DNA from 4 places in the Pseudomonas citronellolis genome. Region 3 is predicted to be linked to each of the others. Evidence: riboswitches for the same ligand, from Rfam matches in the RefSeq annotation. Region 3 holds a riboswitch; each other region holds the start of a gene.
What was found. A riboswitch is a leader RNA that binds a small molecule or an ion and turns the genes downstream of it on or off. The one in region 3 is predicted to bind fluoride.

Region 1 (7,320 bases), 1.0 Mb from region 3:
CCACCGCGCAGCGGGCCATGGCCTCGCGGGTTTCCTCGGTGGCCGAGCCGATGTGCGGCGTCGCCACCAGGTTGTCCAGCCGCAGCAGCGGCGAATCCGCCGGCAGCGGCTCGCGCACGAACACGTCGAGGCCGGCGCCGCGGATGCGCCGCTCGCGCAGGGCCCGCAGCAGCGCCTCCTCGTCCAGCACGCGGCCGCGGGAGATGTTCACCAGGATGGCAGAGGGTTTCATCAGCGCCAGTTCGCGTTCGCCGATCAGCCCTTGCGTCTCGGCACTCAGCGGCACGCACAGGCAGACGAAGTCGGCCTCGCCCAGCAGCGCATCCAGCGACAGGTGGCGCGCGCCGTAGCGGGCCTCCACCTCCGGCCGCGGCCGCCGCGCGCTGTACAGCACCCGCATGCCGAATCCGGCCTGGGCGCGGCGCGCCAGGGCCTCGCCGATGCGGCCCATGCCGACGATGCCGAGGCTCTTGCCATGCACGTCGCAGCCGAACTGCGCCGGGCCGATGCCGGCCTGCCAGTGCCCGGCGCGGATCCAGCGGTCCAGCTCGGCCACCCGCCGGGCGCTGGCCAGCAGCAGGGCGAAGCCGGTGTCGGCGGTGGTCTCGGTGAGCACGTCGGGGGTGTTGGTGAGCAGCACCCCGCGGCGCTCCAACTCGGCGATGTCGTAGTTGTCCACGCCCACCGAGACGCTGGAGACCACCTCCAGCTGCGGCGCCAGGTCCAGCAGCCCGGCGTCCAGGCGCAGGCTGGCGCCCAGCAGGCCCTGGGCGCCGGGCAGCGCCGCGCGCAGGCGGGCCAGGCCGTCGGCGGCCGGGTCCTCGATCAGGGTCACCTCGGCGTGGGCCTGCAGGCGCTGCATCAGCGCGTCGGACAGGCGCTTGTAGAGGACGATGCGTTTCTTCATGGTCGGATCTTCCTAGTGGCCCAGCGCCGGACGAAGGCGCTCGGCTTTCTGCGAGGGGTTGAGGATGGCGGTCAGGGCGACGGCCGCCAGCAGCGCGCCGCACATGAACAGGTAGGAGGCGCCGGGCCCGCCGGTGGCGCCGTTGAGGTAGCCCACCAGCCAGGAGCCGGAGAACGAGCCCAGCGCGCCCATGCTGTTGATCAGCGCCATGGCGCCGCCGGCGACGTTGCTCGGCAGCACTTCCGGGACGATGGCGAAGAACGGCCCGTAGGGCGCGTACATGCAGGCGCCGGCGATCACCAGCAGCGCGTAGGAGGCCCAGAAGTGCTGGCTGCCCAGCGCGTAGGAGCCGTAGAAGGCCAGGGCCGCGACCAGCAGCGGCGGCCAGACGAAGCGCTTGCGCTTCTGCAGGCGGTCCGAGGCCCAGGACACCCCGAGCATCGCCAGCACCGCCACCAGGTACGGCAGCGCCGACAGCCAGCCGGCGCTGACGATGTCCAGGCCCGAGGCCTGCTTGAGGATCGACGGCAGCCAGAGCACGAAGCCGTACACGCCGATGCTCCAGCAGAAGTACTGCAGGCAGAGGACGATCACCTTGGGCGAGCGGAACGCCTCGCGGTAGTTCTTCACCGGCTTGATGCCCTGCTGCTCGGCGGCCAGGGCGCGCTGCAGCGCGGCCTTCTCGGCCTCGTCCAGCCACTTGGCCTGGGCCGGGCGGTCATCCACCAGGCGCCACCAGATGAAGGCCCAGAGCACCGCCGGCAGGCCCTCGATGATGAACATCCAGCGCCAGTCGAACTGGCTCACCAGGTAGCCGGAGAGCACCGACATCCAGAGGATGGTCACCGGGTTGCCGAGGATCAGGAAGGTGTTGGCCCGCGAGCGCTCGGCGCGGGTGAACCAGTGGCAGAGGTAGACCAGCATGGCCGGCATCACCGCCGCCTCCACCACGCCCAGCAGGAAGCGGATGCCCACCAGCAGATAGACATCGCGGACCATGCCGGTGAGCGTGGCCAGGCCGCCCCAGAGGATCAGGCTGGCGAAGATCAGCTTCTTCACGCTGCGCTTCTCGGCGTAGATGGCGCCGGGCACCTGGAAGAAGAAGTAGCCCAGGAAGAACAGCGCGCCCAGCAGCGAGGACAGCGCCGGGGTGATGTTCAGGTCCTCGGCCATGCCGGAGGCGGCGGCGAAGCCGTAGTTGGCGCGGTCCAGGTAGGCCAGGCTGTAGGTGACGAAGACGATGGGCATGATGTGCCACCAGCGGCGTGGGGCGAGTCGGTCGATCTGCATGGCATTTCTCCTGAGCTTGTTGTTCTTGTCGCAACAGGTGCCGGCCGGGCCGGCGGTTTCGGGGTTCAGGCGCGCAGGCGGGCGTCGTGGGCTTCGAGTTCGTGGCGCAGGGGCAGGCCTTCCATGTCGCCGCGCGACTGCACCGCGCGGCTGCCGCACCAGTTGCCGCGGGCCACCGCGTGGCGCAGGTCGCAGCCTTCCAGCAGGGCGCTGATCACGCCCACGGCGAAGGCGTCGCCGGCGCCCACGGTGTCCACCACCCGCGCCACCGGCTGCGCCGGCACCACGCCTTCGCGGCCGTCGGCATCGCGGAAGTAGGCGCCCTCGGCGCCGAGCTTGATGGCCACGCATTCCACGCCCTGCTCAAGGTAGAAGCCGGCGATGGCCTCGGGCGACTGGCGGCCGGTCAGCAGGCGGCCCTCCTCCAGCCCCGGCAGCACCCAGTGGGCCTTGGACGCCAGGGCGTTGATCTCGCGCACCATGGTGGCGCGGTCCGGCCACAGCGAGGGGCGCAGGTTGGGGTCGAAGGACACGCTGCGGCCGGCGGCGCGCATGGCGTCCAGCAGTTGGTGGGACAGCTCGCGGCAGCTCGCCGAGAGCGCCGGTACTATGCCCGTGGCGTGCAGGTGGCGGGCGCGCAGCAGGCCCGGGCGCAGCAGCGCCGGCGACATGCGGCTGGCCGCGGAGTTGCGGCGGAAGTATTCCACCCGCGGGTCGCTGCCGTCGTCGCAGCGGGCCTTGAGCTGGAAGCCGGTGGGATGCTGCGTGTCCACTTCCACGCCGTCGCAGTCCAGGCCCTCGCGGCGCAGGCTGGCGAGCACGAAGCGGCCCAGGCTGTCGTCGCCCACCCGGCTCAGCCAGTTCACCCGCAGGCCCAGGCGCGCAAGGCCAATGGCCACGTTGCTGTCGGCGCCGGCGATGCGCTTGCCGAAGCCTTCCACCTCGGCCAGGTCGCCGCACTGCTCGGCGACGAACATGGCCATGGTCTCGCCGAAGCAGAGCACGTCGTGTTCAGCCATGGCGCACCTCCGCGGCGCGGCCCAACTGCGCCAGTTGCGCGACCTGCTCGCGGGTCAGGCTGGCCAGGTCGTCGCCGGCCAGCGGGTATTCGATGGCGCGCGGCACGCCGGGGGCGAAGCGCGCCAGCAGCGCCTCCCACTCGTCGAGGTCGGCGGGCTGCGGTGGTATGGCCACCAGGCGCCCGTCCTCGCGGCGGCGCACCGCCTTGCAATGCACGTAGCGCACCCAGGGCCCGAGCAGGCGCGCGGCCTGCTGCGGCGACTCGCCCTGCCAATGCCAGTTGCCGATGTCGAAGGTCATGGCCAGCGGCAGGCCCAGCTCGGCGGCGCGGCGGAAGCAGCGCAGCAGCGGCTCGACGCGGCCGCCCTGGGCGGTCTGGTCGTTCTCCACCAGCAGCGCCGGCCCCTGCGCCAGCAAGGGGCGCAGGGCCTCCAGGTCGCATTCGTCGCGGTAGTGGCCGAGGGAAACCTTCAGCGCCACGGCGCCGGCCTCCCCTGCCAGGCGCAGGCGTTCGGCCACCGCCGGCTCCAGGCTGGCGTCGGCGCGCCACAGCTCCAGCGGCGCCGAGTACAGGCTTTCCAGGCCCTGGGCGGCGCTGGCCGCGGCCAGGGTGGCGGCATCGGGCAGCGCGTCGAAGAGTTCTTCGCGCCATTCGACGCGGCTCGCGCCGGCCTCGGCCAGCAGCGCCAGGTAGGCGGCCTGGCCCCGCTGGCGCACGGCATCGGCGCCGAAACTGGACAGGCTGATGGATACGGGGTTCGCGTGCATTGTTCTTGTCCTTCTCGTTCAGCCGGATGAAACCGGTTTCATTTCTGACCGAAAACCATCGCGGCGCCGCGCCGCCCCGGTTTCAGCCGCGTGCTGGGGTGGAGCCTCTGACGATGAGTTCGGCGCGCAGGTCCAGACGCCGCGCCGGCAGCGTGGCGCCCTGCAGGCGTTCCAGCAGGCACTGGAAGGCCGCCTGGCCGATGCGTTCGGTGGGTTGGGCCAGGGCGGTGATGCCGCCGCCGACCAGGGGGTACCAGTCCAGTTCGTCGAGGGCCAGCAGGCCGACGTCGTCGAACAGGCGCACGCCCATCTCGTGCAGAGTGCGGGTGGCGCACAGGGTGGCCACGCCGTTGCAGGTGAACAGCGCCTGCGGGCCGTGCCCGGCGCCGGCGAGGAAGGCGGCCAGCTGCCCGCGCAGGTCGCCGCCGGTTTCCAGCACCTGGCCGCGCAGGCCGGGCCGGCGGGCGATGGAGGCCTGGAAGGCGGCCACCCGCTCCTGCCGCGAGCTGGTGCCGTCCAGCGGCTCGCTGACCGCCAGGATGTCGCGGTAGCCGCGGGCCTGCAGGTGGTCCAGGGCCTGCTCCACGGCATCGGCGTTGTCCAGCCCCACCAGGTCGGAGCGCAGCTCTTCCAGCTGGCGGTCCACCAGCACCATGGGCAGCTCGCGGGCCAGGCTGGCCAGCTCGCCGGCATGGTGGCCGAGGGTGTTCACGATCAGGCCTTCGACGTTGTACGACTGCAGCGCTTCCAGGTGCAGGCGCTCCTGCTCGTCGTCGCGGTCGGTGTTGCACACCACCAGGCTGTAGCCGTGCTGGCGGCAGGCGGTCTCCACGCCGTGCATCACGGCGATGGAGTAAGGGTTGCGGATGTCCGCCAGGAGCATGCCGACCAGCCGCGTGCGGCCGCGCTTGAGGCCGCTGGCCATGCGGTTGGGGCGGTAGCCGAGCTGCTCGATCACCGCCTCGATGCGCTGGGCGGTGGCGTCGGCGAGCAGTTGCCGGTCGCCGCCGATGTAGCGCGAGACCGTGGCCTTGGAAACGCCGGCAGCACGGGCCACCTCGCTGATGGTGATCCGCCCGCGGGCAGGCGGCAGCATGTCGTTCACCCTTTCGATCCTTTTGTATGCGCTTCTGCGGGAAGGGTTATGAAACCGGTTTCAATAAATCAGGGATGAAGTCTGTCGTCAAGCGCCGGCGGACGCAACGGGATTCTGCTAGGGTTGAAACCCAGGAGATGGCATTCCTCCTTTAACCGCCCCCGTGCTGATGATGCCTACGTGAACCCTGGACAGGGTGCGTAGGTGTGCGTCCTGTCCTTTTGCAAAAGGACAGGACCGTGACCGCAACACCCCACCCATTCCCCTCCCCCGCATCGCCCGTACCCTCTTTCCATGGGGGCTCGCCGGCATGTTGAAATCCATCCTGGTGATCGTCCTCGGCGGCTCCATCGGCTGCCTGCTGCGCTGGTTCCTCGGCCTGCAGCTCAACGCCCTGTTCCCCACCATTCCGCCGGGCACCTGGGCCGCCAACATGATCGGCGGCTACGTCGTCGGCCTGGCCGTGGCCTTCTTCGCCGCCAACCCGAGCCTCAGCCCGGAATGGCGCCTGCTGCTGATCACCGGCTTCTGCGGCGGCCTGACCACCTTCTCGACCTTTTCCGCGGAAACCTTCTCGCTGCTGCAGACCGGCCGCGTGGCCTGGGCGCTGGGGGAAATCGCGGTGCACGTCGTAGGTTCGCTGCTGGCGACCGCCGCGGGCGTTCTAACCTACACATTGCTGGGCGCACGCTGACGGAGGCGCAATCATGAAAGGCTACCTGGTGACATTCTTCACCCAACAGAGCCGCCGCCACGGCGGCAAGCTGATCACCGACTGGATGGTCGACCTGGCCCGGGGCATGAAGCTCAAGGGCGCCACCCTGGTCGTCGGCGCGGAAGGTTTCGGCCACGCCGGGCGGGTGCACTCCTACCACTTCTTCGAACTGGCCGACCAGCCGGTGGAAATCTGCCTGGCCGTCACCGAGGACGAGTGCGAGCGCCTGTTCGAACGCCTGGAGGCCGAGGACCTCGCCCTGTTCTACGTGAAGACCCCCGTGGAAATGGGCACCGTGGGCAAGCGCAAGGCCGACCGCGACGCTCCTGCCAGCTGACGCTTACGCAGATCCGCTGGACATCCAGGTCGTTACCCGCGAGGAAACCCACGAATCGGTGGCGTGCACGCCCACTGGCAAGGCACCGACTTCCAGGCATTGAGGTGCTCACTGCTTTCGTAGGCGCGAAGCGGCGCCCTGTTCTTGCTCGCGAGCCGTGTTTACCGTTGGCGATGGCGCATTGGGTTGATTCCGGCCCCTCACCCCAGCCCTCTCCCGGAGGGAGAGGGGGCCGTTCGGAGCGGGCGGAGACTTCGGAGTCATCCTGATACTGCGCCGTTGGCTGTGCCACCGGGACGTCCGGCGTGGCCGGCGAATCCAATCGCGGACGGAGTCCGCTCCTACGCCCGAGGTTCCCTGGAGCCGCCGAGGTGCTCTTCGTAGGAGCGAGCTTGCTCGCGAACGGGCGTAGGTGTCTGGTTTAAGAGCGCCCTCTCCCCAGCCCTCTCCCTGAAGGGAGAGGGGGCCAGACCGTGCCGAGATAAGGAGTGGTTTCAGCCGGAAACCACCTTGCTTGCCGGCTGACTCGGGAAAACCAGACCGCACCGAACGGTCCCCTCTCCCTTCAGGGAGAGGGTTAGGGAGAGGGAAAGGCGTCCAGCCAAAACACCGCAACCACAGGTGAGCACCGTTCGCGAGCACGAAAAGCCGTGCGTCCTGGAACCGTAGGAGCGGACTCCGTCCGCGATTATCCGCCGTTGAAAACGGCCTCACCCCTTCAGCCTTCAGCCTTCAGCCCAACCAGATGATAGGTCTCATTGATCCGATACAACGTAAACACCTCATCCTCAACGCCAATCTCATTGACGCAACAAGGCTCCTGCTTCAACCGCCAATACCGCGCCAACGGCAACCCCAGCGCCTGCAGCAACAGAACCCGATTGATACTGTCATGCCCCACCAACACCAGCGTCTGCCCAGCGTGACGTCGCAGCACCTCACGCAGCACCCGGGTACCCCGGGCCAGCACGTCGGCCAGGCTCTCGCCATCGGGGATGGCCGCCAGGTCCGGCGCCTCCAGCCAGGTGCGGTGTTCTTCCGGCCAGCGGGCGCGGACTTCATCGTGGGTCAGGCCCTGCCACTGGCCATAGTCGGTGTCCGCCAGGCCTTCCAGCGCCTGGGCCGGGGCACCGGTGGCCTGGGCGATGGCGGCGCCGGTATCGATGCAGCGCGACAGCGGGCTGGTG
Region 2 (7,320 bases), 1.0 Mb from region 3:
CTGCGGGCGCAAGTCGTCGTGGCGCGCGGGCTCTGCCGGCGGGGCGGCGCCCTCCTCCTGCGGGTCGCCCTTGGGCAGCAGGTGCCGGGGCAGGAAGAAGGCGTTGGCGATCAGCGTCGGCACCACAGCGCTGCCGATTACCGCGGCCACCAGCGCCGAATACTGGCCCTGGTCGATCAGCCCGTGGGCCAGGCCGAACAGCGCCGAGATGGTGCCGAAGGTCAGCCCGGTGGACATCAGCAGCGTGGTGTAGGCCCCCTCCCGGCGCGGCGAGCCGTAGACCAGGCAGGTGGGGTACACGCCCACCAGCTTGCTGAGCATCTTCACCAGCAACAGCAGCACGAAGGCCGCGGGCGCGACGGCCAGGGTCGGCAGCGACACCAGCGAGCCGGCGCGGATGAAGTAGAACGGCGTCAGCAGGCCGAAGGTCAGGGTGCGCAGGCGGCGGATCAGCGCGTGGTCCTTGCCCACGGTGCCGGCCAGCACCATGCCGATCAGGTAGGCCGGCAGCACCGCCTCGCTGCCGGCCCAGGTCGCCGCCGCGCCCAGGCCGAACAGGCAGAGCATGAGGAACTTGGCCTCCAGCTCCGAAGGGCGGCCGCCGAAGCGGCGGAAGAAGCGCGGGGTGAGCCACGGCAGCAACAGCGCGGCCAGGACCAGGGCCCCGGCGAAACCGGCGGTCTTCAGGGTGAAGGGGGCGAAGATCAGCCCCAGGGCGATCACCGTGGCCAGGTCGTTGACGAAGCAGGCGGCCAGCACGATCTTGCCGTACTCGCTGGTGTTCAGCCCCAACTCCAGCATCACCGCGTAGACCACCGCCACCGAGGTGGTGGACATGGCGATGCCGGCCAGCCAGCTGGCCTGCGCGTCCCAGCCCAGGCCCCAGCGCGCCAGCGCCGCGCAGCCGAGGAAGGGCACCACGAAGCCGACCAGGCCGATGACCGTGGCCTGCTTCCAATGCGTGCGGAACACCTTCGGGTCCAGCTCGGCGCCGGCCAGGAAGGTCAGCAGGATGGCCCCGGCGCCGGAGAGGAACTTGATCCAGCTGGCGTCGCCCTGCAGCACCGCCATGCCCAGCAGCGCGCCGATGATCAGCTGGGCGATGGTCCCCACGACGATTTCCGACAATGCCGTGGCGATGCGCAGGAAGATCGACACCAGCGTCGCCAGCAGCGCCAGCCCCAGCCACAGGGCGGCCTGGGCCCAGATCTCAGTCATGGCGGCGGCTCCGCTGAAGCCGGGGGACGGCGCGGAGCGCAAGAGGAAAAGCGGCGGAACGGGATGGGTTGGGCATGTTCGCTGTCCACGGGCAAACCATGGACAGCAGAACAATGCCTACGCCGCCCATGAAGGGTTATGCGTAGGCATCATCAGCCGGGGGGCGGTTAGAGGAGGAATGCCATCTCCTGCCTAACGACATTAGCAAAGCCTTGGGAAAATGCACGCCCCTAGTGGCTGCCGCCCAGCAGGTCGAAGGAGTCGAGCAGGCGCCAGGCGATTTCCGGGGTGCGTTCCAGGCCCCGGCGGATGGCCGCGGGGATGGCCTGGCGAGTCTTGCGGCACAGGCCGGGCTGCGCGGCGATGCGGATGTCGAGACCGCGCATGCTGCGCACCTCGTTGAAGCCGGGGGCGATGCTCAGGCGCAGGCCGAGCTGTTCGTACATGCGCTGCTGCATGTGCTGCAGGTCGGCCAGGTCCTTGAGCTGTTCCAGGCGCTGTACCAGGCGCTGCTCTTCCTGGCGGGTGAGCAGGAGGATGCGGATGTCACCATGGGGCTCGGCCAGCAGCGCCTCGCGCCCGCAATCGCAGGCGCCCGGCGGGCAGGGTTGGCGGAGGGGGAGCTGGCCGTTCATGGCGTCGAGCATAGCGATTCGGCCGGTTCCGCGCCGCTACCCTTCGTGAAAATTCCCACGCTGAAATCGCCTTGAGGTCCTACGAGGGCGCTGGATAGATTCCGCCCTGCCGCAACCTTGTTGTGGTCGGGGGTAGGATCCCGCAGTAAAGGGTGGTGCGTCGTAGCCGTGAGAGCAGTCGGTCCATCGTTGTATGCACTCACGTTCCATGGCGGGCCGTCCGGGGAGGCCTTCGGGCCTGCCGTCTCCTTTGCTGCGGTATCCTACCCCCGTACGGTCCGCCTCCCTTTTCCGGGAGGCGGCTCTTGATCCCGCTCAGGAGCAATGGAACATGCACTATCCGTACTTCGCCCTCCACACCCTGGAGGCGCACCATGACTGACCTGCAACCCGTCACCACCCTCTCGCAACCCCACGACGACGTGCTGTTCGTCGACGCCAGCGCCCCCGCCGAGCATCTGTACGAGGCCGCCGAGCGTCGCCTGATAGCCCTGGAAGACCTGCTCTGCCTGCTGGCGGACTGCCCCGACGAAATGCCGCTGGTACAAGGCCAGGCCCGACTGGTCTCGGCCCTGCTGCCGATGGCGGCGGAAGCGCGGCAACTCTACCGACTGGCCCAGAGCCGGAGCTGAGCGCCTCTGGGCGCTTGCGTGCGGGGCGGCGCAGCAGTGCCGCCCCGCGCTTCACGAGCTGGCCGGCCCCTCGGACAGCAGGCGGCAGCCCTGGCGGCGGATTTCGATGTTCGGATAGATCGGCGGCCGCGCCTCGCCGCTGGCCCGCAAGGCCTCCACACGCTCCAACGCCTCCTCGATGCGCTGCAACGGCAACGCGGCGATCTGCGCCGGCGCCAGGTCCCACCAGCGGCTGGCATGCAGGCGCTCGCAGATGTCCGGCGGGAAGCGGTAGCGCACCACCTTGGCCGGCGAGCCGGCGACTATGGCGTAGGGCGGCACGTCGCGCGTCACCACCGACATGGCGGCCACCACGGCGCCGTCGTGGATCTTCACCCCGCTCATCACCACTGCGCCCTCGCCGATGAAGGCGTCGTTGCCGATCCAGGTGTCGGCGTCGGTGTCCTCGTAGCGCTGGCGCGGCGTGTCGTAGCGGTCGAACACGCCCGGCTCGTACTGCACCGAGCTGGTGCTCAGCCAGTCCATCGGGTGCGCCCGGGCGGCCAGGCCGATGCGGCAGAGCTGGCCGGTGGAGCTGAAGCGGCCGATGTGCGAAATGCGGTGGAAGCTGGTGGCACGGATGGTGGAAAAGGCGCCGATGTGCATCTCGTCCCGGTAGATCTTGAACTCCGCCTCGCCGATGCTGCCCGGCGCCTCGACCAACAGGCGCTTGCCGCGCCCCAGGCGGCTGACGCCGCTGCGGAATTCGATGTCGTAGCCTTCCAGCCAGTGCTTCCAGTGACTGTTGCGCCAACGCTTCAACATGGGGTCCGTGATCCTTTGTATGTTTTCCGATACGGACCTCTGACAGGCGGGATGGCTGCAAGGTTCGCTCGAAATGGATCACGCGGCGGCCGTGGTGGCGGCGCCCTGCCCTCCGGCCAGCACGCGGCAGCCCTGGCGGCGTATTTCCACCCGGGGGAATAGCGCGTCCTGCGCCTCGCCGCTGGCGCGCAAGGCCTCGATGCGCTCCAGGGCGTCCTCGATGCGGTTCATCGGCAGGGCCGCGACCTGTTGCGGCGCCAGGTCCCACCAGCGGCTGGCCTGCAGGCGTTCGCAGATGTCCGGCGCGAAACGGTAGCGCACTATCTTCGCCGGCGAGCCGGCGACGATGGCATAGGGCGGCACGTCGCGGGTCACCACCGACATAGCGGCCACCACGGCGCCATCGTGGACCTTCACCCCGCTCAGCACTGCCGCGCCCTCGCCGATGAAGACGTCGTTGCCGATCCAGGTATCGCTGTCGCCCACGCTTTCGTAGCGCAGCCGCGGCGCGTCGAAACGGTCGAAGAAGCCCGGCTCGTACTGCACGGAGTTGGTGCTCAGCCAGTCCAGCGGGTGGGCCCGCGCGCCGAGGCCGACGCGCGAGTCCTGGCCAGTGGTGACATAGCGGCCGATGTGCGACACGCGGTGGAACAGCGTCTTGCGCAATACGGCAAAGGCGCCGATGTGCAGTTCCTGGTCACGCAGCTTGAAATCGGCCTCGCCGATGCGCGCGGGGGCCTCGACGATCAGGCGCTTACTGCGCCCCAGCTGGCTGACGCCGCTGCGGAACTCGGTATCGTGCCGTTCCAGCCAACGTTTCCAGTAGCTGTCGCGCCAGGTCTTGAACATGAAGGTCGGGCCTTGCCGTTTGTAAGGGGGCCGGCATTTTACTGTACCTGTGCGTACATGGCAGGCCTGCGCCGAAGTTTTCAGCGCGGCGCAACCGGTCAACTGCGAGCGATGCTCTCACGCGAAGAAAGCGCCCCCAGCGCCTACCGCTCGGCCGGCCGCCGCCGCCGACGCCGCCAGCGGCGTAGGCTGGTGCGAGAACAAGAGGAGGATACGAGCATGCGGCACCACAGCCACCCGGATTTCCACCTGCACGAGGCGCGCCGCGCCATGCTGCTGCGCTGGGCGCAGATGGCGCAATGGTTCGGCCTGGTGATGATCCTGCTGACCATCGGCCTGGCGGCCCTGGGCGACAGCCTGGAAGACCCCACCGCCACCAGCATCATCACCCTGTGCGGCGCCTTGGGCCTGGCGGCGCTGATCCCGGCGCGGATGATCCTGGCGCACTACCAGAAGCAGGACGAGCGCGACGGGCAGCCCTAGCCGAAGCGCACGCAGTAGATCGGCGGCAGGTGCGCGGACAGGCATTCCCAGCGCTCGCCGCCGTCCTCCGACAACCACAGGCCGCCGGTGGTCGAGCCCATGGCCAGGCGCTCGCCGTCGTCGTCCACGGCCAGGCCGTGGCGGTACACCAGGTCGTAGCACGGACCCTGGGGCAGGCCGTGGTCCAGGGCCTGGAAGCTCTGGCCGCCATCCTCCGTGCGGTTGACCAAGAATCGCCCGGCCACCGGGATGCGGCAGATGTCCTTCGTCGCCGGGACGAACCAGGCGGTGTCCGGCCGCGTGGGGTGCACGGCCACGGCGAAGCCGAAGCTGGACGGTTGCGCCGGCACGTCGCGCCAGTGGGCGCCGCCATCGCTGGAAACGAAGATGCCGTTGTGGTGCTGCACCCACAGCCGGTCCGGCCGCGCCGGGCAGTGCACCAGGCGGTGCGGGTCCTGGATGGCGCCCTCCTCGCGCAGGTCCGGCGGCATGTAGTCGGCGTACATGCCGGCGGTGGTGTTGCGCCAGCTGGCGCCTTCGTCGTGGCTCTGCCAAACGCCGCCGCAGGACACCCCGACGGTGAGGTGGCGGCTGTCGCGCGGGTCGACGCTGATGGAATGGATGCCCGGCCAGTCGTAGCCGCCGCCGAACCAGCGGGCGCGTTCGGGGCGGTCCCACAGCGGGCGATTGAGCGTCCAGCTGTCGCCATGGTCGTCGCTGCGGAACAGGCCGCCGGGGATGGTCCCGGCCCAGAGGGTGCCGGCCTGGTCGGTGCCGCCGGTCTCCAGGCACCAGATCAGCTGCAGGCTCCAGGGCGCCTGCGGGGCCTCGCCTTCGGCCGGTGGCGGTAGCGGGTCCGGCTGCGGCGGGTAGACCGGCACCGCGCATTCCTGCCAGTCGCCGCCGCAGGGCTTGCGCCACAGCTTGCAGCCGAAGTGGCCGAGGTCCAGGGCGGCGTAGAGGGTGTCGTCGCGGGGGTCGGCCAGCAGCATGTTCACCGGCTCGCCGAGGAAGTCCTGGCCCGCCTCGTGCCAGGTGCCGCGATCCTGCAGGAAGCTGAACAGGCCCTTGCGCGTGGCCACCAGCAGTCGGTCTTCCATCTGCCCTCCTCCGGGTTTCAGCCGCCGGACAGCGCCTGCACCACGTATACCTCGCTGTCGTCCGCCACCACGTCGCCCAGGCCCCGGCGGTCGCGCAGGCGCAGGCCGTCGATGAACACGGTGACATGCCGGCGCAGGCCACCCTGGTCGTCCAGCAGGTAGCCGCGCAGGCGCGGATGCCGGGCGAACACGCCCTCCAGCAGGCCGCCGAGGGTGGCGCCGGGCAGGTCCTGCTCGGGCACTTCGACGTGGCGCTGGATGGACGGGGCGAAGACGATATGGGCCATGGGCTGCGCGGCGTGACGGGTTTCGCTCAGTTTAGGCGGCAGGGCCGGCGCTGGCGGCGCGGATCGACCGGGCGGCAATCAGTTTCGATTTCGCTCAAGTGAGTTCAACTAGATTCACATTTAAAGCACCCATCTCCTGTGCGAGTCTCCGGGCATCGTCCCCCACGCAGCCACCCATGCACCTTCTGCAACAGCACTTCGCCGCCGCCAGCGCCTCCGCCTCCCAGGCAGAGCCCCTGCGCCTGCCGCGCGAACGCTGCCGCTGGCTGCGCCTGCAACCCCTCTCGCTGCCGCTGGAGCTGGCCTTCTGGGCGCTCTGGCACTGCCGACACGCGCGTCCACCGGATAGCACCGCACGCTGACGGGCGCCCCGCGCCCGCCCCTTTGCTGGAACTACGCTGAACGCAGGCGTCCGACACTGCGCGAGTTGGCGTAGCCATTGCATCGCCTGCCCTGCCGCAGCCCGGCCGCGCAGGCCATCAGCGCGCCCATTGGCGCTATGCGAGAACATCGATGAAATTCGCCCCTGTGCAAGAGGCCCAGGCCTTCCTGGCTGCCAACCCCGACATCGAGATGGTCGAGCTGTTCATCCTCGACGCCAACGGCGTGCCCCGCGGCAAGCTGCTGCACCGCGAGGAACTGCTGGCGGTCTACGAGTCCGGCCGGCCCTTGCCGAGCACCATTCTCGGCCTGACCCTGCACGGCGACGACGTGGAGGATTCCGGGCTGGTGTGGGAGGTCGGCGACATCGACTGCCGCGCCTACCCGCTGGCCGGCAGCCTGGTGCGCCTGCCCTGGCGGCAGATTCCCACGGCCACGGTGCAAGTCAGCATGCACCCGGTCGAAGGCAAGCCGGCGGACATCGCCGACCCGCGCCACGTACTGGTCAAGGTGATCGACGAACTGAAGGCCTCCGGCTACCACCCGGTGATGGCCTGCGAGCTGGAGTTCTACCTGCTGGACGCCAAGCGCGACGCCAACGGCCGCCCGCAGCCAGCGCTGGACGCCGACGGCGGCCGCCCGCGCTCCACCCAGGTCTACGGCCTGCGCGAACTGGAGCAGATCGAACCCTTCCTCGCCGACCTCTATGCCGCCTGCAAGGCCCAGGGCATCCCGGCGCGCACCGCCATCTCCGAATACGCCCCGGGTCAGGTGGAGATCACCCTGGAACACGGCGACGCCCTCACCGCCATGGACCAGGCCGTGCGCTACAAGCGCCTGGTGAAAGGCGTGGCGCACAAGCACGGGATGCAGGCCTGCTTCATGGCCAAGCCGTTCGACGACCTGGCCGGCACCGGCATGCACATGCACG
Region 3 (6,069 bases):
ACCAGGGTCATGGCCATGAAGGGGGGCAGCACGACGCAGATGAACAGCTCCGGTAGTTCCCGGAGGGCCAGGTAGGGTTGCCCCTGCTGGTAGATGCCGATGATCTCGGCGAGCTTGGCGGAGCATGCGGCGACCCCGGCGCAGAAGTACAGCACGCCGGCGAGCTGGCGGCGGCCGGGCGCGGCCCGTTGCACCAGCAGCCAGGCCAGGAGCATGCCGAGCAGGACCAACCCGGCCAGGCCGAGGGGCGACTGGGCGAAGAGCCTGCCGGCGAGCAGTCCGGCCAGCAGGTAGCCGGCCTCCATCAGGCCGGGCAGGTGCCGCCCGGTCCGGGGTACAGCCAGTGAGAAAACCTTGCTCAATGCGCCTCTCCATAGGCCGCCACCGCCTTGCGGATTTCCTCGCGGGCGTCGTCCAGGCTGCCCCAGCGTTCCATGCGCACCCATTTCCCCGGTTCGAGGGTCTTGTAGTTCTCGAAGAAGTGCTGGATTTGTTTGAGCAGCAGATCGCTCAGGTCGCTGCACTGGCGCACGTTGCTGTACAGGGGACTGAGCTTGTCGTGGGGCACGGCGATGATCTTGGCATCCGGTCCGGCCTCGTCGGTCATGTACATCACGCCGACCGGGCGGCAGCGCAATACCGTACCGGGCGCAACCGGGCAGGGGGCGACGACCAGGATGTCCAGCGGGTCGCCGTCCTCACTTAGGGTGGCGGGAATGAAACCGTAGTTGGCCGGGTAGAACATCGGCGTGCTGAGGAAGCGGTCGACGAACAGTTGGCCGCTGGTCTTGTCCAGTTCGTACTTGATCGGCGCGTGGTTGGCCGGAATCTCGATCACGGCATAGATGTCGTCCGGGACGTCCTTGCCGGCGGGGAGGTCGGTGAAGCTCATATCGTGGTCTCCGTAATCGCCAGGTGGGGGTTGTCGCGCTCGGCCTTGTGTTTGCCCACGGTGCCCATTTCCGCCGGGGTCTTCACGTAGAACAGGGCGAGGTCCTCGGCCTCCAGACGTTCGAACAGACGTTCGCACTCTTCCTCGGAGACGGCCAGGCAGATTTCCATCGGTTGGTCGGCCTGTTCGAAGAAATGATAAGAGTGCAGCCGTCCGGCATGGCCGTAGCCTTCAGCGCCCACCACCAGAGTGGCGCCCTTGATGTTCATGCTTTGCGAAAGCTCGATCAGCCAGTCGGCAGTAGGTTTGCCCCCGTGCTGGCGGCTTTGTTGGGTGAATAGCGTGACTAAGTAGCCTTGCATGGTTGCGTCTCCATCAGCGTCCGTTGAACAGGGAGTAGCTCAGTAATCCCGCGCTAGTGGCCAGCAGCGAGCCCAGTACATGGATAGCGATGGCACCCACCGCCCAGGTCATGCGGCCGGTCTGGAGCAGTGCCATGGTTTCCGCGGAAAAGGTCGAGAAGGTGGTCAAACCACCACAGAAGCCGGTGACGATCAGCAGGCGCCACTCGGGGCTGAGCGTTGGGTTGGCGGCGAAGAAGGCCACGGCCATGCCGATGATGTAGCCGCCGATGAGATTGGCAGCCCAGGTGCCTGGCGGGATGGTGGGAAATAGGGCGTTGAGCTGCAGGCCGAGAATCCAGCGCAGTAAGGCACCCAGCGATGCTCCCAGGGCGATAGCGACAATGGATCTCAGCATGCCGAGCGATCTCCACAGGGGAGATGTTGCCAGGCGGAAGTGGGTGATGCCGGAAGATGTGTGCGTACGAGATGGGAGGCTGGCTTCACGGTCCTGTCCTTGATGGCGGGAAAGACAGGTCGCGCGCCTACGCACCCTGTCCAGGGTTCACGTAGGCATCATCAGCACGAGGGCGGTTATGAGGAGGAATGCCATCTCCTGCCGCGGAAACTAGCATTTTTACCTCTTCCGGGAAAACCCCCTAGGTGGCCGATCGCAGGTGTACAACCCCCTCATGTCGTCAAGCTGGACAAAATCCGTTTCTATCTTTCTCTCCAGCTGTAACCATAAGCTTATATTTTTTCATTCCTTTAAAATGTAACGGTCGTAACATTAGGATTGCACGTCATGACGAACCAGAACTGGCTCCTCCTCACCTACAAGGTCCCTTCCGAGCCCGCCAAGAAGCGCATAGCGCTATGGCGCAAGCTCAAGGGCATGGGCGCTGTGTACCTGCAGAACGGTGTGTGCCTGCTGCCCAAGAACGACGAACACGTGCGCCAGCTGAAGATGCTGGAGCATGAGATCGATGCCATGGCGGGTGACTCGGTAATCCTGGAAACGGTCGCCCTGGACCGGCTGCAGGAGGACAAGGTCGTCGGCCGCTTCAAGGCCGATCGTGACGAGGAATACCGCGAGTTGCTCGACAAGTGCGATGACTTCGAGGCGGAGATCGCCAAGGAAACCGCGGCCTGCCACTTCACCTACGCCGAGCTGGAAGAGAACGACGTCGACCTGAAGAAGCTGCAGAGCTGGTTGGAGAAGATCCGCAAGCTGGATTTCTACGGCGCGCCACTGCTAGTGGAAGCGGAGCAGCGCCTGCAGCACTGCGAAACCTTACTGGATACCTACGCCCAGCGCGTGTTCGAGGCGCAGGACGAAAACCGATGACCTGAAAGAGGTGCTCCATGCAGTTGAAAGTGCTGACGTACAACACCCTATTCGCCGGCCGTGACGGTGCCGATGCCCGTCGGGCCGCGGCACAGATCGGCTTGGTGCGGGAGCTGGAACCCGATGTCTTCCTGATGCAGGAGGCCCGTGGATTCGATGCGAACGGGGGGAACTGGTTGTATGACATGGAGCACCTGTTTCAGATGCGAGGCTTTTTGGCCCTGGCTCCAAGGACAGGGCAGCATCTTGCGATCTTTATTCGGCAACCTCTGAGGCCGCTCTCGTTCGAGAGCGATCCGTCCAACTTTCATCACAGCGTTGCGTCTCTGAGGGTGGCATTGCCCGGGATCGAGCAAAGCCTGCATCTGACGAGTGTTCATTTGTGCCCGAATGGCGTGGATGTCAGGCGCCGTGAGGCTGCCTATCTGGCCGTGCAGGCCATCCCCGGTGAGTATCGGCTCCTTGCAGGGGACTTCAACTCGGCGTCTCCGCATGATCCGGAGCCGCAGGGATTCGATCTGCTGGCTGCCCATCACCGTATTCGCTACGCCGGAGATGGGCGTCACGCTGACAGGACGGTACTTGCAACGCTCGAAACGGCTGGTTGGGTCGATGTAGGGCACCTTCTCCAGCCAGCGCCGACACCCACGGTACCAACGGCGGCATACACCAACGCCGAGTTCGCGCAGATGCGGTGTGACTACGTTCTGGCTACACCAGCCCTCGCCAGTAGGGCCGTCGGCTATCAAGTGATTCGTACACCTGCCACCGACAGTGCCTCCGATCACTATCCGGTCCTGGCGACATTCGAGATTTGACCATGATTCCGCCGACGTTAGTGCAGCGGCTGGGATTACGTGCTCCTTACCATCGAGATCGCATGATGAGCCAGTCTCAAGAACGCCCCTTGGAAAAAAACGACATCCCTCAAAGCAGTACAAGTCGATCGACCTGGCTCAACAGAACCGTCGCGGGGGCGGGGTTGACCAGCGCCCTGGGCGACTTCTGCTACGAGACGACCACCGTGATCCTGCCAGGGTTCCTGGCGGTGCTCGGGGTGCCTGCCGCCGCGTTGGGTACCATCGAGGGGATCGCCGACGCTCTGGCTGCCTACACGAAGATGTTCTCCGGCTACATCGCCGACAAACTGGGGCATCGCAAACTGCTGGTCCTGGTCGGCTACGGGCTGACGCCGGTCGGGCAGGTGCTGCTGGCCCTGGCGCTAGGCTGGCCGCTGATCCTCGTCGGCCGGCTGGTTTCTTGGTTCGGCAAGGGGCTGCGCGGTCCGCTGCGCGATGCCATCGTGATCCAGGCGGTGACCGCCGATACCCGAGGCCGTGCCTTCGGTTTCCATCGGGCGATGGATACGCTGGGTGCAGTCATCGGCCCGCTGCTTGGCGTCGTCCTGTTGGGGTGGGCTCAACAACTCCCCTGGAGCGATGCGAGCGGCCCCTTCCGGCTGGTGCTGTGGCTGAGCGTTATTCCCGGCGTCCTTGCCGTGCTGGCGTTCCTGACTCTGGTCAAGGATCCGCAGCACTCCGCGAACCCCGAGCTGAAGTTCTTCCAGACCCTCAAGGGTCTGCCTCTGCGCTTCAAGCGCTACCTCGGGGCGGTCGGTCTGTTCGGCGTCGGTGATTTCAGTCACAGCCTGTTGATACTCGCCGCCACGCAGTTGCTCAGCAGCACGCTGGGTGTGGTCCAGGCGGCTCAGGTCGCCGGCCTGCTGTATGTCTGGCGCAACCTGGTCCAGGTCCTGACGTCCTATCCCATCGGTGTGTTGGCGGATCGGTTGGGCTCGCTACCGGTGCTTGTCGCAGGGTATGCCCTGGGGGGCTTGACGGCGTTGCTGGCAGCACTGGCCTTCTGGTCGCGGCTGGACAGCGTGCCATTGCTGGTGCTGCTCTTCACCGTTGCGGGCCTATACGTGTCGGTGCAGGAGGCCCTGGAGTCCACCGTGACCGCCGACATGGTGGAGCCGGAAACACTGGCTCTGAGCTACGGTGCGCTCGGCACGGTGAACGGTACGGCGAAGTTCGTTTCGAGCGCTACTGTCGGTTTGCTCTGGACCTCCGTTTCGCCCGTACTCGCTTTTCTGCTGGCGGCGGTACTGATGATCGCCGGTACTGGAGCGTTGGCGCGGATGTCCGGTACTGCCGGACGTTGAGGGGCCTTGCTACGGTGGTGCTGGTGGCGAGTAGCGGTCGTCGCCTGGGGCCAGATTCCCGATCTGCTGGCCGACGTACCAGAGGATTGGAACGGCTGCCAACTGGCTGAGCACGCAGAACGCCACGGTCGCCGCCAGCGAGTGATCGTAGAGGATGCCGATGAGACTGCTGCCGGCAAACCACGCGATGCCGTAGCCGGCGGTGAACAGGCCGAAGGCCGAGGCACGGCGGGTGCTGGGCACCATGGGGGCGACGGCGGCGGGGATGATGGATTCGTGCACGCCCATGCCCATACCCCAGATCGCCGCTCCCCAGAGTGCGCACCAGAAGCCGCCGAGCAGCGTCAGCGGGGCGAAGGCGCTGCTCGCCAGCGTCAGGCCGACCAGCACCTTGAAGCCGTAACGGTCGAACAGGCGGCCGAACAGCAGGGAGCCACAGCCGCTCACGCCCATCGCCACCGCGTAGAAGATTGCTATCCACTGTGTGGGCACGCTGTGGGTGCGGCTGAAGTGGTAGGCCATCAGCGGGTAGTCGGCGAAACCGGCCGCCACCAGCAGGGCGGCGCAGAAGTACAACCAGTAGGTGCGTGGCAGGCCGTTGTGTTGCGCCGGGTTGCCTGGTTCGTTCTCCATGTCCTGGGGGCGCGGGTAGAGCCAGCGCGTCAGCAGCACCAGGCCGATGTTGAGCGCGGCCGGCACCAGCAGCAGGGCGAAGGCGCTGCGGTAGTCCCCCTGGCGGGCGAGTACCGCCGCCACCAGCAGGGGGCCGAGCATGGCGCCGAACTGGTCGAGAGCCTCGTGGATACCGAACGTCCAGCCGTAGCCTCCGACCTGCTTGGCGGCCTGGGCCAGCATCACGTCGCGTGGTGGGTTGCGCACTGCCTTGCCGACCCGTTCCAGCACGATCAGTGCGGCGGCGCTGGGCCAGTCGTGGGTCAGGGCCAGTGCTGGGACGGCGCTCATCTGCAGCAGGTAACCCACGATGCTGATGGGCCAGAACTGCCCGGTGCTGTCGGCGAGCCGGCCCGACACCAGCCTCAGCCCATAGCCGAGCAACTCGCCGAGGCCGGTGACCACGCCGACCATGGTGGCTGTCGCCCCCAGCGTCGCCAGGTACGGCCCGATGCTGCTGCGCGCGCCTTCGTAGGTGAAGTCGGCGAAGAAGCTCAGCACGCCCATCAGCAGGATGAAGCGCAGGGCGGCACGCTGCGATCCGCCGGATGGCTGCGAGGCCACGCCGGGTCCGGGCTCAGGCTGGCTCGCTGAAGACTTACGCATACAGGTCGGTGCCGGATGCTATCGCCAACGGGGTGCCCTCGACGAT
Region 4 (7,320 bases), 1.6 Mb from region 3:
ACCGTGGCGAAGTCGTCGCCGTCGGTGCCGGCCGCGTGCTGGACAACGGCGAAGTTCGCGCTCTGGCAGTGAAAGTGGGTGACAAGGTGGTGTTCGGCCCCTACTCGGGCAGCAACGCCATCAAGGTCGACGGCGAAGAACTGCTGGTGATGGGCGAGTCCGAGATCCTCGCCGTCCTGGAAGACTGATCAGTCCGCCCCAACCCCACTGAATTCGATTTAGAGGAAACAGAACATGGCTGCTAAAGAAGTCAAATTCGGCGATTCCGCTCGCAAGAAAATGCTGGTCGGCGTGAACGTCCTGGCCGATGCCGTCAAGGCCACCCTCGGCCCGAAAGGCCGTAACGTGGTGCTGGACAAGTCCTTCGGCGCACCGACCATCACCAAGGATGGCGTGTCCGTCGCCAAGGAAATCGAACTGAAGGACAAGTTCGAGAACATGGGCGCCCAACTGGTGAAAGACGTTGCCTCCAAGGCCAACGACGCCGCCGGTGACGGCACCACCACCGCCACCGTCCTGGCCCAGGCCATCGTCAACGAAGGCCTGAAGGCCGTTGCCGCCGGCATGAACCCGATGGACCTGAAGCGCGGCATCGACAAGGCCACCATCGCCATCGTCGCCCAGCTGAAGGACCTGGCCAAGCCGTGCGCCGACTCCAAGGCCATCGCCCAGGTCGGCACCATCTCCGCCAACTCCGACGAATCCATCGGCCAGATCATCGCCGAAGCCATGGACAAGGTCGGTAAAGAAGGCGTCATCACCGTAGAAGAAGGCTCGGGCCTGGAAAACGAACTGTCCGTCGTCGAAGGCATGCAGTTCGACCGCGGCTACCTGTCGCCCTACTTCATCAACAAGCCGGACACCATGGTGGCCGAGCTGGAAAACCCGCTGCTGCTGCTGGTCGACAAGAAAATCTCCAACATCCGCGAAATGCTGCCGGTGCTGGAAGCCGTCGCCAAGGCCGGCCGTCCGCTGCTGATCGTCGCCGAGGATGTCGAGGGCGAAGCCCTGGCCACCCTGGTGGTCAACAACATGCGCGGCATCGTCAAGGTCGCCGCCGTCAAGGCCCCGGGCTTCGGCGATCGCCGCAAGGCCATGCTGCAGGACATCGCCGTCCTGACCGGCGGTACCGTCATCTCCGAAGAAGTCGGTCTGAGCCTGGAAGGCGCCACCCTGGAGCACCTGGGTAACGCCAAGCGCGTGACCATCAACAAGGAAAACACCACCATCATCGACGGCGCCGGCGCCCAGGCCGACATCGAGGCCCGCGTCGCCCAGATCCGCAAGCAGGTCGAAGAGACCTCCTCGGACTACGACCGCGAGAAACTGCAAGAGCGCCTGGCCAAGCTGGCCGGCGGTGTTGCCGTGATCAAGGTCGGCGCTGCCACCGAAGTCGAGATGAAAGAGAAGAAAGCCCGCGTCGAAGATGCCCTGCACGCTACCCGCGCTGCGGTGGAAGAGGGCGTGGTCCCCGGCGGTGGCGTGGCCCTGGTGCGCGCACTGCAGGCCATCGAAGGCCTGAAGGGCGACAACGAAGACCAGAACGTCGGCATCGCCCTGCTGCGCCGCGCTGTCGAATCCCCGCTGCGCCAGATCGTCGCCAACGCCGGCGACGAGCCGAGCGTGGTGGTCGACAAGGTCAAGCAAGGCTCCGGCAACTTCGGCTTCAACGCCGCTACCGGTGTCTACGGCGACATGATCGAGATGGGCATCCTGGACCCGGCCAAGGTCACCCGTTCGGCCCTGCAGGCCGCTGCCTCCATCGGCGGCCTGATGATCACCACCGAGGCCATGGTTGCCGAAGTGGTGGACGACAAGGCCGCTCCGGCCATGCCGGACATGGGCGGCATGGGTGGCATGGGCGGCATGATGTAAGCCTCCCGGCCCCAGGCTGAGAAATAGCCCCGCTTCGGCGGGGCTTTTTCGTTTCCGGCCCTTTGTGCCAAGATGTGCCGCGCAGGAGATGGCATTCCTCCTTCAACCGCCCCCGTGGCTGATGATGCCTACGCATTTACCTGGACCAGGCGCGTAGGCGTTCGCCTGCGGCCTGTCCGAAAGCCCCTCAAGGACAGGATCATGTGGAAACCCGTTCTCGCCATCGCCCTCGGCGCCGCCATCGGCGCGTTGCTGCGCTGGTACCTCGGCCTCAAGCTGAACAGCCTGATGCCCAACGTCCCTCCCGGCACCCTGGCCGCCAACCTGATCGGCGGCTACATCATCGGCGTCGCCGTCGCCTACTTCGCCAGCGCCCAGGGCATCGCCCCGGAGTGGCGGCTGCTGATCATCACCGGCTTCTGCGGCGGCCTGACCACCTTCTCGACCTTCTCCGCCGAGGTCGTCACCCTGCTGCAGGAAGGCCGCCTGGCCTGGGCCATGGGCGCGGTCGCCGTGCATGTCTGCGGCTCCCTGGCGATGACCCTGCTCGGCCTGTTCACCGGCAACTGGCTGATGGGCAGATGAACCGCCGCGGGGGCGCTGCGAGTTCGCCCCCGCGACTCTTCGCGACACCTCTCCCGCGATCCCCTTCACGCCCCGGCTGGCGCGGCCTGGCGCTTTGTGAAAAAAACGTCAAAGACGCTTAAGTTCCAATTAAGCGAGCTAGTCTAGGGTGCCCTGCAAAGCGGAGAGGAACATGCGGATTCTGTTGGTGGAAGACAACCGGGATATCCTGGCCAACATGGCGGATTACCTGGGGCTCAAGGGTTACACGGTGGATTGCGCGCAGGACGGCCTGTCCGGCCTGCACCTGGCGGCCACCGCGCACTACGACCTGATCGTCCTGGACGTGATGCTGCCCGGCCTGGACGGTTTCACCCTGTGCCGGCGCCTGCGCGAAGACGCGCGGCGCGACACCCCGGTGATCATGCTGACCGCCCGCGACCAACTGGATGACCGCCTGCAAGGCTTCCGCTCCGGCGCCGACGACTACCTGCTCAAGCCCTTCGCCCTGTCGGAGCTGGCCGCGCGCATCGAGGCGGTGCTGCGCCGGACCCAGGGCGGCGGCCGCCGCGAACTGCAGGTGGCGGACCTGAGCTACAACCTCGACACCCTGGAAGTGAACCGCGCCGGCAAGGCGCTCAAGCTCAACCCCATCGGCCTCAAGCTGCTGGCCGTGCTGATGCAGAAGAGCCCCCACGTGGTGCGCCGCGACGTACTCGAGGAAGCCGTCTGGGGCGACGACTGCCCGGACAGCGACAGCCTGCGCAGCCACGTGCACCAACTGCGCCAGGTGATCGACAAGCCTTTCGCCCTGCCGTTGCTGCACACCGTCCACGGTGTCGGCTACCGCCTGGCGGAGGAAACGAATGGAGTATAGGCAGAGCCTTTCCCGCCGGATCGTCTTTGCCTTCGTGTTCATGACCGCGCTGGTCGGCGGCCTGTTTTCCCTGAGCATCGTCGGCGTGGTGCACGTGGTCGAGGAACGCCTGATCTCCCGTGACCTGGGCGGCGAACTGGACCGCATCATCAACGAGGACCTGCACAGCGGCAGGGGCCCGCGGCTGGACCCCGGCATGCGCTTCTTCGTCAGCGACGGCGTCGGCATCTACGCCATGCCGCCGGCGCTGCGGCGCCTGGAGTCGGGCTTCCACGAAGTGTTCGACGGCGAGCTGTCGTTCCACGCGCTGGTGCGCGACACCGACGGCCGCCGCTACGTGCTGCTGCAGGACCAGAGCGATTTCGAGGCGCGCGAGCAGGTGCTGTACGCCGCCGTGGTGACCGGCTACGTGCTCAGCCTGGCGCTGGCCGGCCTGCTCGGCTGGCTGCTCTCGCGCAAGGTGATGGAGCCGGTGGTGCGCCTGGCGCGCCAGGTGCGCCACCGCGACCAGTTGCTGGACCTGGCGCCGCCGCTGGCGCCGGACTACGCCCACGACGAGGTCGGCGAACTGGCCGAGGCCTTCGACTATGCGATCGGCCAACTGCACCAGGTGCTGACCCGCGAGAAGCTGTTCACCAGCGACGTCAGCCACGAACTGCGCACGCCGCTGATGGTGATCGCCACCAGCAGCGAACTGCTTGCCGAGGAACCGGGCCTGAGCCCGAAGGCACGCACCCAGCTGGCGCGGATCGCCAGCGCCAGCGAGGAAATGCGCGACCTGGTACAGACCTTCCTGATGCTGGCGCGCTCGCGCACCAAGGAACTGGACATCGCCCCGCGGGCCGGCCTGCAGCGCATCGCCGACGACCTGGCCGGGCAATGGCGCGGGCCCATCGAGGCCAAGGGGCTGCAGCTGATCTACGAGGTGCAGGGCGTGCCGCCGGAGGAATACAACGCGGCTTTCCTGCGCTCGGTGATGAGCAATCTGTTGCGCAACGCCATGCACTACACGGACGCCGGACATATCCGCTTGCAATTGACCGACAGCGGTTTCGTCGTCGAGGACAGCGGCCAGGGCATCCCCGAGGAGCAGCGCGAACGCATGTTCCAGCCCTTCGTCCGTGGCCCGCAACAGCGCGGCGAGGGCCTTGGCCTGGGCCTTTCGCTGGTGAAGCGAATCTGCGCGGCGGAAGGCTGGGAAGTCGGCCTGACGCCGGCGCAGCCCCACGGATGCCGTTTCGAGGTTCGCCTGGTGGGCGAGCCTTGACGAATTTTTCACATGCGCATGACCGCATGGATACAGAATCACCCTTAGTTTCGTATAAAAAATGAGCAGGAACCCCATCATGAGCGACAAGCCCGTCGAGCTTGAGTTTTCCCAGAAGTACGACCGTCAGCATGCCGAGCGCTACCTGCGCAAGCATCGCAGTGGGCTGTCCCGGAAACTTTCCCATTGGCGCGATGTCCAGATCGCCCGCCAGGCACTCAAGCTGGCCGGCCAGCCGAACCTGGTGCTGGACCTGCCGTGCGGCGCCGGGCGCTTCTGGCCGATGCTGGCCGAGAAGGACAACCGGGTGATCATCGGCGCGGACAATTCCGCCGACATGATCGCCGTGGCCTGCGCCGGCCAGCCGGAGGAGGTTGTCAAACGCGTGCGACCTTTGCAGACTTCGGCGTTCGCCATCGATCTGCCGGACAACGCCGTCGACAGCATCTTCAGCATGCGCCTGATGCACCACATCGGTGAGCCGAGCGACCGCATGACCATGCTGCGCGAGTTCCACCGCGTGACCCGCGACAGCGTGATCCTCTCGCTGTGGGTCGACGGCAACTTCAAGGCCTGGAAACGCCGTCGCGCCGAGGAAGGGCGCAAGAAGCACGCGTACCAGAACCGCTTCGTGATTCCTGCCCGCAGCATCGAGGAGGAGTTCCGCCAGGCCGGTTTCTCGGTGCAGGACCATATCGATTTCGTCCCGCTGGTGCACATGTGGCGGGTCTACATTCTGCGTAAGGAGTAATGATGGGCGCTGATTTGGCAGCTCTGCAGCGAATTTCCGGTGAAGATGCCATCGATCGCTGGTTGCAGATTCCCGGCAAATGGGTAGAGGAGCCGAATCGGCGGCGGGGCGGCGAAAGCGGGGTCCAGCGCGTGCTGACCGACGATGGCCGCCTGCTCTACCGCAAGCAGCAGGTCGGGCATATCTACCGCGACCTGCTGCACCCCTTCGGCTACCCGACCGCCATCCGCGAGCGCGATGCGCTGCAGGCCGCCGCGAGCCTGGGCGTCAAGGTGCCGACCCTGGTCTACGCCGGCTGCCGCAAAGTGGACGGCGAATGGCAGGCGCTGCTGGTCACCGAGTCGCTGGACGGCTACTCGAGCCTGGAAGACTGCTACGCCCGCGGTGACCACGAGCGCTGGGGCGAGGCCGTGCACCAGCGCATCCTGCAGCAGTACGGCAAGACCCTCGCCAGGCTTAACCTGGGCCGCTGGCAGCATGGTTGCCTGTACCTCAAGCATGTCTTCGTCAAGGTCGAGGGCGAGCAGATCGACGTCGCCCTGATCGACCTGGAAAAAGCCCGCCAGCGCTTCAGCGCCCGCCGCGCGGCCCGCCACGACCTGCGCCAGGTGAAGCGCCGTTCGTCGTGGACGGAAGCGCAATGGCAAGCCTTTGTCTATGGTTACGAGGCGGCGTTTGGCAGCGCCATCAAAGGGTTGCAGGCATGAAACTAGAAATCACACGAAGTTTGCTCCTCGTTGGCGCCCTGGGCGTGGCAACGCTGGCGGCGGCTGCCTGGCATGAGCCGGGTCCCGAGGTGATCGGCTCCCATGGCGAGCAGGCCAGCTGCCGTGTGCCGGCGAACGTGCAGGCCAAACAGGCGGCGCGGCCGGACCACGATCTGCTGCTGTTCCTCTTCGGCATGTCGCAGGGTGGTGTCAGCGCGCCACGTTGAGCAGGGTCCGCCTCGGCGGTGAAGAAAAGAATGCCGTTTCTCCCTATGGGGGAAACGGCATTTTTCATGATGCGCCGGGGCCCGGCGTGGCCGGTGAATCCAATCGCGGACAAAGTCCGCCCGTGCCTCCCTGAACTCGTAGGAGCAACTGTCTTGCCGGCTGCGCCAAGGCGCGCCTCAACGGATGGGTATCGCTCCGCTCAACGCCATCCTACGGGTCTTGTGTTTGCCGGAGGGCTACGGATTTTCTGCGTCTGCCGAACACATCCCGTTAGACTGCAAGCTGACGACAAGCGAGAGGCGAGCATGGCTGAGTCCGCATTCACCCCCTTCGGCGTGCAGAACCTGCTGGATACCGACTTCTACAAGCTGAGCATGATGCAGGCGGTGCTGCACAACTACCCCAACGTCGAGGTGGAGTGGGAGTTCCGTTGCCGCAACCGCGAGGACCTGCGCCCCTACCTGGCGCGCATCCGCGAGCGCATCGAGGCGCTGGCCGGGTTGAGCTTCAGCAGCGAGCAACTGGCCTTCCTCGAACGCATTCCCTTCTTCAAGCCGGACTTCATCCGCTTCCTTGGCCTGTTCCGCTTCAACATGCGCTACGTGCAGACCGGCATCGAGAACGACGAGTTCTTCCTGCGCCTGAAAGGCCCCTGGCTGCACGTGATCCTCTTCGAGGTGCCGGTGCTGGCCAGCATCAGCGAGGCGCGCAACCTGCAGCGTTATCCACAGGTGACCCTGGAGCTGGTGCGCGAGCGCCTGAGCGACAAGCTCGACTGGCTGCGCCGCGAGGCCAGCGCCGAGGAACTGGCCGGCTTCAAGATGGCCGACTTCGGCACCCGCCGGCGCTTCTCCTATGCCGTGCAGGAATGCGTGGTGCGCGAGCTGAAGGCGAGCTTCCCCGGGCGCTTCGTCGGCACCAGCAACGTGCACCTGGCGCGCAAGCTCGACCTCAAGCCGCTGGGCACCATGGCCCACGAATGGCTGATGGCCCACCAGCAGCTCGGCCCGCGGCTGATCGACAGCCAGGCCGCCGCGCTGGACGCCTGGGT

Region 1: linked by a shared signal. The riboswitch ahead of crcB (fluoride efflux transporter CrcB) and the one ahead of crcB (fluoride efflux transporter CrcB) in region 3 are both predicted to bind fluoride.
Region 2: linked by a shared signal. The riboswitch ahead of PcP3B5_RS16965 (cation:proton antiporter) and the one ahead of crcB (fluoride efflux transporter CrcB) in region 3 are both predicted to bind fluoride.
Region 4: linked by a shared signal. The riboswitch ahead of crcB (fluoride efflux transporter CrcB) and the one ahead of crcB (fluoride efflux transporter CrcB) in region 3 are both predicted to bind fluoride.

The regions. Positions count from the first base shown of each region.
Region 1 covers NZ_CP014158.1:3,904,400-3,911,719, forward strand. The annotation lists gene PcP3B5_RS16915 (2-hydroxyacid dehydrogenase) at 1-907, opposite strand, end outside; gene PcP3B5_RS16920 (MFS transporter) at 920-2,197, opposite strand; gene PcP3B5_RS16925 (sugar kinase) at 2,263-3,216, opposite strand; gene PcP3B5_RS16930 (hypothetical protein) at 3,209-3,985, opposite strand; gene PcP3B5_RS16935 (LacI family DNA-binding transcriptional regulator) at 4,068-5,081, opposite strand; fluoride riboswitch at 5,206-5,267, shown strand; gene crcB (fluoride efflux transporter CrcB) at 5,392-5,775, shown strand; gene PcP3B5_RS16945 (DUF190 domain-containing protein) at 5,789-6,133, shown strand; gene PcP3B5_RS16950 (histidine phosphatase family protein) at 6,852-7,320, opposite strand, start outside.
Region 2 covers NZ_CP014158.1:3,912,833-3,920,152, forward strand. The annotation lists gene PcP3B5_RS16965 (cation:proton antiporter) at 1-1,218, opposite strand, end outside; fluoride riboswitch at 1,355-1,416, opposite strand; gene PcP3B5_RS16970 (hypothetical protein) at 1,449-1,865, opposite strand; gene PcP3B5_RS16975 (hypothetical protein) at 2,228-2,485, shown strand; gene PcP3B5_RS32385 (CatB-related O-acetyltransferase) at 2,537-3,289, opposite strand; gene PcP3B5_RS32390 (CatB-related O-acetyltransferase) at 3,368-4,138, opposite strand; gene PcP3B5_RS16990 (hypothetical protein) at 4,358-4,621, shown strand; gene PcP3B5_RS16995 (WD40/YVTN/BNR-like repeat-containing protein) at 4,618-5,721, opposite strand; gene PcP3B5_RS17000 (MoaD/ThiS family protein) at 5,739-6,008, opposite strand; gene PcP3B5_RS17005 (hypothetical protein) at 6,185-6,370, shown strand; gene PcP3B5_RS17010 (glutamine synthetase family protein) at 6,522-7,320, shown strand, end outside.
Region 3 covers NZ_CP014158.1:2,890,359-2,896,427, forward strand. The annotation lists gene PcP3B5_RS12785 (hypothetical protein) at 1-362, opposite strand, end outside; gene ppa (inorganic diphosphatase) at 359-892, opposite strand; gene PcP3B5_RS12795 (DUF190 domain-containing protein) at 889-1,254, opposite strand; gene crcB (fluoride efflux transporter CrcB) at 1,268-1,651, opposite strand; fluoride riboswitch at 1,797-1,859, opposite strand; gene PcP3B5_RS12805 (Chromate resistance protein ChrB) at 2,039-2,581, shown strand; gene PcP3B5_RS12810 (endonuclease/exonuclease/phosphatase family protein) at 2,599-3,399, shown strand; gene PcP3B5_RS12815 (MFS transporter) at 3,489-4,745, shown strand; gene PcP3B5_RS12820 (MFS transporter) at 4,755-5,981, opposite strand; gene PcP3B5_RS31980 (hypothetical protein) at 6,016-6,069, opposite strand, start outside.
Region 4 covers NZ_CP014158.1:1,339,279-1,346,598, forward strand. The annotation lists gene PcP3B5_RS06120 (co-chaperone GroES) at 1-188, shown strand, start outside; gene groL (chaperonin GroEL) at 235-1,875, shown strand; fluoride riboswitch at 1,951-2,013, shown strand; gene crcB (fluoride efflux transporter CrcB) at 2,077-2,460, shown strand; gene PcP3B5_RS06135 (response regulator transcription factor) at 2,633-3,316, shown strand; gene PcP3B5_RS06140 (sensor histidine kinase) at 3,306-4,583, shown strand; gene PcP3B5_RS06145 (class I SAM-dependent methyltransferase) at 4,663-5,334, shown strand; gene PcP3B5_RS06150 (lipopolysaccharide kinase InaA family protein) at 5,337-6,041, shown strand; gene PcP3B5_RS06155 (hypothetical protein) at 6,038-6,268, shown strand; gene pncB (nicotinate phosphoribosyltransferase) at 6,575-7,320, shown strand, end outside.